Regions from separate parts of the Pseudomonas sp. SWRI51 genome, predicted to be linked through region 1. Evidence: predicted binding sites of a transcription regulator. Region 1 holds the regulator's gene; the other holds the start of a gene.
The links. The regulator FliA, encoded in region 1, starts transcription of late flagellar genes. The targets are predictions, from matches to a motif close to CTAAAGTTTNNNNNNNNNNNGCCGNTAA.
Positions count from the first base shown of each region.

Region 2: the regulator FliA is predicted to act here: its motif matches at 2,355-2,382, upstream of HU720_RS18900 (methyl-accepting chemotaxis protein).

Region 1 covers NZ_JABWRG010000051.1:20,669-26,341, forward strand. The annotation lists gene flhA (flagellar biosynthesis protein FlhA) at 1-492, shown strand, start outside; gene flhF (flagellar biosynthesis protein FlhF) at 504-1,814, shown strand; gene fleN (flagellar synthesis regulator FleN) at 1,928-2,761, shown strand; gene fliA (RNA polymerase sigma factor FliA) at 2,758-3,498, shown strand; gene HU720_RS15495 (chemotaxis response regulator CheY) at 3,605-3,979, shown strand; gene HU720_RS15500 (protein phosphatase CheZ) at 4,002-4,790, shown strand; gene HU720_RS15505 (chemotaxis protein CheA) at 4,803-5,673, shown strand, end outside.
Region 2 covers NZ_JABWRG010000079.1:17,027-22,699, reverse strand. The annotation lists gene HU720_RS18910 (NorM family multidrug efflux MATE transporter) at 1-1,013, opposite strand, end outside; gene HU720_RS18905 (LysR substrate-binding domain-containing protein) at 1,170-2,087, shown strand; gene HU720_RS18900 (methyl-accepting chemotaxis protein) at 2,484-4,391, shown strand; gene HU720_RS18895 (VOC family protein) at 4,506-5,673, opposite strand, start outside.

The DNA.
Region 1 (5,673 bases):
TTGAAGGTTTTGCAGGCGCTGCTGTCAGAGCAAGTGCCAGTGCGCGATATACGCAGCATTGCCGAAGCCATCGCCAACAACGCGGCCAAGAGTCAAGATACCGCCGCGCTGGTGGCTACGGTGCGTGTCGGCTTGAGCCGCGCAATCGTGCAAAGCATTGTGGGCGTTGAGTCCGAGCTTCCTGTGATCACCTTGGAACCAAGGTTGGAACAGATCTTGCTCAATAGTCTGCAAAGGGCCGGGCAGGGTCAGGAAGATGGTGTTCTTCTTGAGCCGAGCATGGCCGAGAAGCTTCAGCGTTCGTTGATCGAGGCAGCCCAGCGTCAGGAGATGCAGGGCCAGCCGGCCATCCTTCTGGTGGCCGGCCCGATCCGGGCCATGCTGTCGCGCTTCGGCCGCCTGGCTGTACCGAATTTGCATGTTTTGGCGTATCAGGAAATACCTGACAACAAGCAAGTCACCATCGTTGCCACCGTGGGCCCAAATGGCTGAGGTAGTGGGTTATGCAAGTTAAGCGTTTTTTCGCCGCCGATATGCGTCAGGCCATGAAACTGGTCCGCGATGAGCTTGGCGCCGATGCCGCGATCATCGGCAACCGGCGCATTGCAGGCGGTGTCGAGCTGACGGCCGCGCTGGACTACAAGCTGTCCGCGCTGGCGCCGCGCGTGCCCAACGTCGAGCTCGAAGACGAACTGCGCAAGACCCAGTCCCGCATCGTTACCGCCCAAGCCGAAATCAGCGGCCGCAACGAGCTGGGCGACGGCAATCGTCAACTGTTCGCCGGCCAGTCGCTGACCGCCTCCGAGCCGCTGGTAGAGCCGCATGTCGAGGCGCCGCAAGCGGCACCTGCGCCGGCACCGGCCCCGGTCGAAGCGCGCTTGCTGGACGCCATGCGCTCAGAACTTTCGGGCCTGCGCGAACTGCTTGAAGTGCAGCTCGGCTCGCTGGCCTGGGGCCAACTGCAAGGCAGCAAACCGCAGCAGGCCAACCTGTGGCGCCGTTTGCAGCGCCTGGGCTTGTCCGGCGGGCTGGCCCGTGAACTGCTCGAACTGACCGCTGGCATCGAAGAGCCGCGCCAAGCCTGGCGCATGGTGCTTGCGCACTTGGCGCGCATGATCGAAGTGCCGCAGATCGAACCGATCGAGGAGGGCGGGGTCATCGCCATGGTCGGCCCGGCCGGCATGGGCAAGACTACCACCCTGGCCAAGCTGGCTGCGCGCTACGTGCTCAAGTACGGCGCCAACAACCTGGCCCTGGTGAGCATGGACAGCTTCCGTATCGGCGCCCAGGAGCAGCTCAAGACCCTTGGGCGCATCCTCAACGTCTCGGTAACCTACGTCGACCCGGGCGAGTCCCTGGCCCAGGCGCTAGAGCCGCTGCTGCGCAAGCGTGTGGTGCTGATCGACACCGCCGGCCTGCAAGCCAGCGACCCGGCACTGCGCATGCAGCTCGAAACGCTGGCAGGGCGAGGCATTGCCTCGAAGAATTATCTGGTCATGGCCACCACCAGCCAGAAACAGGTGCTGACCGCCGCCTACCACAGCTACAAGCGCTGCGGCCTGGCCGGTTGCATCCTGACCAAGCTCGATGAAACGGCCTGCCTCGGCGAAGTGCTGAGCCTGGCCATCAGCCATGAGTTGCCGATTGCCTATCTGACCGATGGCCCGCGCATCCCTGAAGACCTGCAACTGCCGCGCAAGCACCAACTGGTGAGCCGCGCCGTCAGTGTGCAGATGCAAGACGAGCCCAGCGAGGAGGCCATGGCCGACATGTTCGCTGATCTCTACCACAACCCTGGCAAGCGGGTGGGTTGAGGTGAAAACGGTAAAAAGTACCTACATCATGGGGTTGCCCGGCAGATCCGTGGCGTCGAGCGTTCAGCCTCCTGAGTGGCCTGGGTTCAAGCGAGACAAGGTAATCAGAAGACATGGGTAGCATGCATCCCGTACAGGTGATCGCCGTCACCGGTGGTAAAGGTGGCGTCGGCAAGACCAACGTTTCAGTGAACCTGTCCCTGGCACTGGCCGAGCTCGGCCGCCGGGTCATGCTGCTTGATGCCGACCTGGGCCTGGCCAATGTCGACGTGCTGCTCGGTCTGACCCCCAAACACACCCTTGCCGATGTCATGGAAGGGCGCTGTGAGCTGCGCGATGTGCTGCTGCAGGGGCCAGGTGGGGTACGTATCGTCCCGGCTGCCTCCGGCACGCAGAGCATGGTGCACCTGGCGCCGGCCCAGCACGCTGGCCTGATTCAGGCGTTCAGCGATGTTGGCGACAATCTCGATGTGCTGGTCATCGACACCGCTGCCGGCATCGGTGACTCGGTAGTCAGTTTTGTGCGCGCCGCGCAGGAAGTGCTGCTGGTGGTGTGCGACGAGCCTACCTCGATCACCGACGCCTACGCCCTGATCAAGCTGCTCAACCGCGATTACGGCATGAACCGCTTCCGCGTGCTGGCCAACATGGCACAAAGCCCGCAGGAAGGGCGCAACCTGTTTGCCAAGTTGACCAAGGTCACGGACCGCTTCCTCGACGTCGCCCTACAATACGTCGGCGCCGTGCCTTACGACGAATGCGTTCGCAAGGCGGTGCAGAAGCAGCGGGCGGTCTATGAGGCCTTCCCTCGGTCCAAGTGTGCGCTGGCTTTCAAGGCCATCGCGCAGAAGGTCGATAGCTGGCCGCTGCCTGCCAACCCGCGTGGGCATCTGGAGTTTTTCGTCGAGCGTCTGGTGCAGCCGACCAGTGCGGGGCCAGTACTATGAATTCGAGCGGTTTCAAGATGTACAGCAAGGCGTCCAAGGACGCGCAGTACGAGCTGGTTGAACGCTACGCGCCGCTGGTCAAACGCATCGCCTATCACCTGCTGGCGCGTCTGCCGGCCAACGTGCAGGTCGAAGACCTCATCCAGGCCGGCATGATCGGCCTGCTGGAAGTGGCCAACAAGTATGACGCCAGCAAGGGCGCCAGCTTCGAAACCTACGCCGGTATCCGCATCCGCGGAGCGATGCTCGACGAGGTCCGCAAAGGTGACTGGGCGCCACGTTCGGTGCATCGAAATACGCGCATGGTCAGTGATGCAATGCGCTGTGTTGAAGCAAGAACTGGCCGTGACGCTAAAGATCACGAGGTTGCTGCCGAACTCCAATTGAGTCTCGATGATTACTACGGGATTCTGAACGATACCTTGGGCAGCCGACTGTTCAGTTTCGACGACCTTTTGCAGGACGGCGAACATGAAGGGTTGCACGAGGATGGAGTGAGCGGACAGCTTGAGCCATCGCGTGATCTGGAAGACGAGCGCTTCCAGCGTGCCCTGGCCGATGCGATCGCCAACCTGCCGGAGCGCGAGCGCCTGGTACTGGCGCTGTACTACGACGAAGAGCTGAACCTCAAGGAAATCGGTGAGGTCCTGGGGGTCAGCGAATCGCGTGTCAGCCAGTTGCACAGCCAATGTGCAGCTCGGCTGCGCAGCCGCCTTGGGGAATGGCGCGCGCGTTGAACCCAGGTTCAGTGCAGTCGTTTATTTTTGTAGTGCCGAATTGATTGAGCGCGCGCTCGGCGCCGAGCGCGTTAAAGACTGCTTGGAGGTCTAATTGAACAAAGACATGAAAATCCTCATCGTTGACGACTTTTCGACGATGCGGCGGATCATCAAGAACCTGTTGCGTGATCTGGGCTTCACCAATGTCAAGGAAGCCGATGACGGCAACACGGCACTGCCGATGCTCCATAGCGAGAACTTCGACTTCCTCGTGACCGACTGGAACATGCCTGGCATGACCGGTATCGACCTGTTGCGCGCAGTGCGCGCCGACGAGCGCCTCAAGCACCTTCCCGTGCTGATGGTGACCGCCGAAGCCAAGCGCGAGCAGATCATTGAAGCGGCCCAGGCCGGCGTCAACGGTTACGTGGTCAAGCCTTTCACCGCCCAGGCGCTGAAAGAAAAGATCGAAAAGATCTTCGAACGCGTCAACGGCTGAGCCACGTCAGGGGGCGCAAGCAATGGAGTCAACCAACAACTCTTTGGGTGAGTTTGAAACGACCCTGAAGAAGCATGCCCAGGAACTGGTCGAGAGCCTCGAGCGCGGCCGGTTCGGTGATGCCGTGCAGCTTATTCACCAACTGAACCAGACCCGCGACCGCGGGCTGTATCAGGAAGTCGGCAAGCTCACACGCGAATTGCACAGCGCAATCGTCAACTTCCATATCGACCCGGCAACGCCGCAGGCCGAGGAAGTGTCGCAGATCACTGACGCCACCGAGCGCCTCTCCTATGTGGTTCGCCTCACTGAAGGCGCGGCCAACCGCACCATGGACCTGGCCGAGGCGTGCACCCCGGTGCTCAACGACCTGGCCAGCGAGGCGCGCAGCTTGTCCACCGACTGGCAGCGCTTCATGCGCCGCGAAGTGGAAGCGACGGAGTTCCGTGAATTGGTCAAGCGTGTCGACAGTTTCCTGACGCATAGCGCTGAAGGTAACCAGAAAGTCGCCGGCCACCTCAACGAGATTGTCCTGGCTCAGGACTATCAGGACCTCACCGGTCAAGTGATCAAGCGCGTCACTGCGCTGGTTACCGAAGTTGAAAGCAACCTGCTCAAGCTCGTGCTCATGGCCAGTCAAGTCGATCGGTTTGCCGGTATCGAACATGACCACGAGCAGCTGCGTGCTGAAAAAGATGAAGAAAAACATCCAACTCGGGGTGAAGGTCCGCAGATTCATGCCGATAAGCGTGAAGACGTCGTGTCCAGCCAGGACGATGTTGACGATTTGCTGTCCAGCCTGGGTTTTTAAGGAGCACGTTTAATGAGCTTCGGCGCCGATGAAGAAATCCTTCAGGATTTCCTGGTAGAAGCCGGCGAAATCCTCGAGCTTTTGTCCGAGCAGCTGGTCGAGCTGGAAAGCCGACCGGACGATGCGGACTTGCTCAATGCGATTTTCCGCGGTTTCCACACTGTTAAAGGGGGCGCCGGCTTCCTTCAGCTCAACGAGTTGGTGGAGTGCTGCCATATCGCGGAGAACGTCTTCGACATCTTGCGCAAAGGTGAGCGCCGGGTCGACGCCGAGCTGATGGACGTGGTGCTCGAAGCACTCGACACGGTCAACAGCATGTTCAGCCAGGTGCGCGAGCGCACCCAGGTTACCCCCGCTACCCGTGAGCTGCTGGCGGCGCTGTCGCGCCTTGCCGAGCCGGGTAGCGCGGCACCTGCACCTGTGGTCGAGCCTGAGCCTGTGGTCGAGGCCGCTGCTGAGGCGGACATCACCGACACCGAGTTCGAGCAATTGCTCGATTCGCTCGACGCGGTCAAGGCCCAAGCTGCCCAAAGCGAGCAGGCGCAAGGCCAGGCAGTCAGCGCCGAAGGTGACGAGATCACCGATTCGGAGTTTGAATCGCTGCTTGACCAGTTGCACGGCAAAGGCCAGTTCTCGGCACCCGCCGTGGCCAGCGCTCCCGCTGCCGCTCCGGCCGCCGGCAGCGATGAAATCACCGATGACGAGTTCGAGTCGCTGCTCGACCAGTTGCACGGCAAAGGCACCTTCGCCGTTGACGCGCTGCCGGCTGCAAGCGCAGCGCCTGCTGGCGCCACCGCCAGCGGTGACGAAATCAGCGAGCATGAATTCGAAGCGCTGCTGGACCAGTTGCACGGCAAAGGCAAATTTGCCGCCGACGCCGTTG
Region 2 (5,673 bases), on a different contig from region 1:
TCCGGCAACAACAGGAACAGCGTCGCAAAGCCGAGCATCAATGCCGCACCAAAGCCGATGCCGACGCGCCCGGCACTGCGTGCGGCCAGCAGCCTGCCGGCGCCGTAATACAAGCCGACGCGCATGGTCACGGCATAGGAAAGCCCGGTCGGGATCATGAACGCGGCGGTGATGATCTGCAGGGCGATCTGGTGCGCGGCAAGCTCGGTGCTGCCCAGCACGCCCATGCACAGCGCGGCGAAGGCGAACAGGCCGACCTCGACCATGTAGGTGCCACCAATCGGCAGGCCCAGCCGCCACAACTCACGCAGCGCTGCCAGCGAAGGCCGTGCCAGGCCCTTGCGCAGTGGGTAGTCGGCATACGCCTTGTGCCAGCGGATATACAGCGCCAGTGCCACTGCCATGCCCACCGAGACCACGGCGGTGACCAGGCCAATGCCCATCAGGCCCAGTTTGGGCAAGCCGTACAGGCCTTCGATCATGGCGTGGTTGAGCAGGTAGTTGAGCACCGTGCCCACCAGGCTGATGACCATCACCGGGGTCGAATGGCCGAGTGCGCTGGTAAAGCCGCGCAGGGCCATGAACGTCAGGTAGCCGGGCAGGGCCAGTGGCAGCAGGGTTAGGAACTGCATGGCCGCATCGACGTTGTCCGGCTGCTGGCCGAACAGCAACAGCACAGGCTTGAGGTTCCACAGCGCCAGCGCCGCCACCAACGCCAGGGCCCAGGCCAGCCACAGGCCGTTCTGTGCAAGGCGCGTGGCGCCCTCGATGTCGTTGGCGCCCTTGCGGATCGCGACCAAGGTGCCGACGGCGGCGATGATGCCCAGGCAGAAGATCGAGATGAACGAATAACTGGCCGCGCCCAGGCCACCGCCAGCCAACGCCTGCGGGCTGATGCGGGCCATCATCAGGGTGTCGGTGAGCACCATCAGCATGTGCGCCAACTGCGAGGCGATCAGCGGCCCGGCCAGGCGCAGCAAAGCCTTGAGTTCGGTAGTGGGCGCGACGTGCATGAAGAAGGTCCTTGTTGGGTGGCGGTAAGCGAGGGGGACGATTCTGAGGCCTGAGTCAACTTTGCACAAAAGGATAAAACCGATCCTTGCCATGAGTATTAGTCATGCCGGTATGATCCCGACATTGCCGTTGTGGCCCAGCAAGTCAGGTGCGTGATGTCCCGTCAGCTCCCTCCGTTGTATGCGTTGCGCGCATTCGAAGCCGCCGCCCGGCTGAATTCCTTCACCCGCGCCGGTGACGAACTGTCGATCACCCAGAGCGCGGTCAGCCGGCATATCCGTACCCTCGAAGAACACTTCGGCTGCCGCCTGTTCGTGCGCGGTGGGCGCAGCCTGCAACCCACCGAAGCCGCGCGCATGCTGCTGCCCGGCGTGCGCGACGGCTTTGCTGCGCTGGAGCGGGCCTGCGATACCCTGCGTGGCGAAGATGACATCCTGCGCATGAAAGCGCCGTCCACCCTGACCATGCGCTGGTTGCTGGCGCGCCTTAGCCGCTTCCGGCATTTGCAGCCGGGCAACGAGGTGCAACTGACCAGCGCCTGGATGGACGTCGACCATGTCGACTTCAATCAGGAGCCGTTCGACTGTGCGGTGTTGCTAAGCGATGGGGTGTTTCCCGCTGATTGGGAGGTGCGCCGCTTGTTCGCCGAGCTGCTGATCCCGGTTGGCGCGCCGGACCTGCTGGCGGAGCCCGCCTGGGACGTGCAGCGCCTGGCCAGCGTCGAGCTGCTGCACCCCACCCCCGACAAGCGCGACTGGCGGGCGTGGCTGGGGCGCATGGGCTTGCTCGATGCGGTATCGCTCAAGGGCGGGCAGGTGTTCGATACCTTGGAGCTGGGCATGATTGCCGCCGCGCGTGGCTACGGGGTGTCGATGGGCGACCTGCTGATGGTTGCCGAGGACGTCGCGCAGCGTCGGCTGAGCTTGCCGTGGCCGACAGCGGTGCCCAGCGGCATGGACTACTACCTGGTGTGGCCGCGCACCCGGCCGGGTGCCGAGCGCTTGCAGCGGTTGAGCCGCTTTTTGCAGGATGAGGCGCAGGGCATGGACCTGCCGGCTGTGCAGATACTCTAGGGCCAGCGCTGATGGCCCTACCGTGCCCGGATGCGATCTATCTGTAGGAGCGGCCTTGTGCCGCGAAAGGGCTGCGGAGCAGCCCTGGTATCTGTGCATCATGCAGAATCGCTGGGGCTGCTACGCAGCCCTTTCGCGGCACAAGGCCGCTCCTACAGAGAAACCATGGCCAGACGCGATAGTGATGCCCGACGCGGTCCTCGTGGCCGCGCTAGAGCCCTCGCCGCAACGCACAGCGCAAAGGTTTGCGAATACCCGTCGCCGACACTCAAGTATTCCCTGGCGCCGCCGATCCACTGGCACCAGCGTCCCGGAAGAGGGCGCGATTTCCCGTCGATAATGAAGCGGGTGGTCAGCGTGATCAGGATGATCCCGGCCTCTTGCCAGGAGCTTCTCATGTCTCAACCGCGTGCCCGCATAGCCTCGCAGCTCGGCATCGCCCTCGCCATCGTGCTGGCGCTGGTGATCACCGGCAGTACTTTGTTCGCCCTGCGTTCGCTGGACGATGCCAACCTGACTACCCGTCAGCAGCACTTGGGTAGCGAAGCGCGTCTGCTGGCTGACCAGCTCGATACTTTCCATGGCTCGCTCAAGGAAAACACCCAGCGCCTGAGCGGCCTGTTCGAGCGGCGCTTTGCTACCGGCCTGAGCCTGCACGCAGGCGAGACGGTCAATGTGGCCGGCGCCGCCACCCCGGCGCTGTACCTGGGTGAGCAACTGCTGAACAACAACTTCCAGGTGGTCGATGAGTTCCAGCAGATGACCGCTGGTATCGCCACGGTGTTCGTGCGTAGCGGCGAAGACTTCGTGCGCATCACCACCAACCTGAAGAAGCAGGACGGCAGCCGCGCCATCGGCACCCAGCTCGACCGCCAGCACCCGGCCTACGCCAAGCTGCTGGCCGGGCAGATGTATGTAGGCCGTGCGGTATTGTTCGACCGCAACTACATGACCCGCTATGTGCCGGTGAGCGACAGCACGGGCAAGGTGATCGCCGTGCTGTTCGTCGGCTTCGACTACACCGACGCGCAGAATGCCCAGTTCGCCAACCTCAAGCGCTTCCGCATTGGCGAGACCGGTTCGTTGGCGATCCGCGACAACCAAGGCCAGTGGCTGGTATCGCCGGCCAACGCCGACCAGGACCTGTTCAGCGTCGAAGCGCCATTCGCCGAAGGCCCTTGGACCGTGATTGCCAGCATGCCCAAGGCAGAAATCCGCGAAGTGACCTGGAGCGTCGGCATGCGCCTGGCCATTGGCAGCCTGCTGGCCATGCTGCTGGCGGTGGTTGCCACGCTATGGCTGCTGCGCCGCAAGCTGCGCCCGCTGGACGACCTGGTGCGTCAGGCCGAAGCCCTTGGCGCGGGCGACCTGAATGCCCGCCTCAACGTCACCAGCCATGACGAGATCGGCCAACTGGCCGCCAGCTTCAACAAGATGGGCGATGCCCTGGCGACCATGGTCGAGCACATTCGCAGCGCCTCCGAGCAGGTGGCCGGGCGTGCGCGTTCGCTGTCGGGGCTGTCTTCGGGTGCCTGCGAGGGCATGGAGCAGCAATCTGGCGAGATCACCAGCATGGCCGGTGCGGTTGAGGAGTTCAGCGCCACTTCGATGAACATCGCCGATAACATGGCCGGCACCGAACGCATGGCCCGCGACAACGCCCAGCAGACCCGCATTGGCCGTGGCGCCATGGACGAGGCGTCGGCATCGCTCAAGCAGATTGCCGATTCGCTCGGCGGTACCGCCGAGGTGATGGACACGCTGGGTGCGCGCTCGCAGGAAATCGGCGGTATTGTCGGCACGATTACCGCCATTGCCGAACAGACCAACCTGCTGGCGCTGAACGCGGCCATCGAGGCTGCGCGAGCCGGCGAGCAGGGCCGTGGGTTTGCGGTGGTGGCTGACGAAGTGCGTGGCCTTGCGGCGCGTACCCGCCAGGCGACTGACGAGATTTCCGGCATGATCACCAGCATCCAGCAGCAGACCGGGCATGCCATCAGCACCCTGGAACAGGGCAACAAGCTGATGCAGGACGGCCTGTCGCGCAACGACAAGGTGGCCGAAGCGCTGGCGCGTATCGACGAGCAGAGCCGCACGGCCGGTGAGCAGTTTGCTGCGATCAGCCTGGCGACCCAGGAGCAGAGCAGCACCGCGACCGTGCTGAGCCGCAACCTGCAGAGCATTGCCCAGGCCAACAGCGAGCAACGTGACGTGGCCAATGAGCTGGCCAACACCGCACGCGAGCTGGAAGGCCTGGCAGGGCAGTTGCGTCAGGAAGTGGACCGGTTCCGCATTAACCGGTAGTCAGGATGGCACCGGCTTTGCCGGTGTTCGCGGCACAAGGCCGCTCCTACAGGCGACCGCGATCCTTGTAGGAGCGGCCTTGTGCCGCGAAGGGCTGCAGAGCAGCCCCCAGCGTCAGTGAAGTTCAGCCAGCCCCAACGCCTGTGCGCAGGCCTGCAGCGAGCGCTGCTCGCTCTGCGCATACAGCGCCAGCTCATCCTGCACCTTCAGCCCCAGCGCCTCCTCGAACGCCTCGCGGTTGGCGTTGCTGCCGTAGTCCGCCTGCCCGTCATCGCCCAGGTTGGACTGGAAAATCCCCGCCGCACTCACCGGCAGGAAATCCTCATACACCAGCGCCTCATAATGCACATGCCCTGCGTCGATCAGCCCCTGCAAGCTGCTCGGCCGGCCCGCCTGCCCACGCGCGGCCAGGCCTTTGTCGGTGGCAAAGTAACGGAAGTACGCCAGCCCCTGTTCGCGCATCTGCGCCAGGTCATCCGGGAACGCTGCAAACTGCGCCTTGAGCAGCGCCATGTAGCGCTCGGCATTCGCCTCGGCCGGCGCGCCGCCGAGGGCTGCGCGGGTGGCGTCGAGCAGGCGGTCATACAGTTGGCGGCCCTTGGGCGTCAGCGCCGCGCCGCGTTGCTCGATTTCGCCAAAGCGTGCGGTGTGGCTGCCTTGGGCGTCATTGAACGCGACCTTTTCCTGCAACGCCTTGAAGCTGGTCTGACGCAACAGGATGGCATGGCGGCGAGTTGGCGGGCCTTCGACCACGGCCTTGGGCGGGATGCCCTTGGCCGGCATGCCGAGCTGGATCGCGTCGATGTCCAGGGTGCGCGGGGTCAAGTGGTTGATGTGCGGGCCTTTGAACGCCACCACATCGGCAATCAGCCGGTGCTGGTCATGCAGTTGCTGATACTGCTCGGCGGTCACCGTGGCCTCCTGGTGCCAGCGGAACGTGTGCAGGGCCTCCTGCACGAAGGCCTCGGCGTCAGCGGCGCCCAGGCCACCTTCGCGTTCGCACTGGGCGATCAACGCCAGGGCGCGCGGGGTGAAAATCTGCCGCTTGGCCAGAATGCCCTGGGCCAGCTCTCGCAGTTGCGGGTTGTCGATCAGCTCCAGGCGCAGCAGCGAGGTGAACACCCGGAACGGGCTGATGTGCAGCGACTGCTCGTGCACCGCGCGAAATGCCGTGGAGTGCACCGGCACGCCGGCTGAACTGAGGTCGTAATAGCCGACCGGTTGCATGCCCATCACCGCGAACAGGCGGGCAATGGTGGCCAGCTCTTCGGCGGTGCCGACG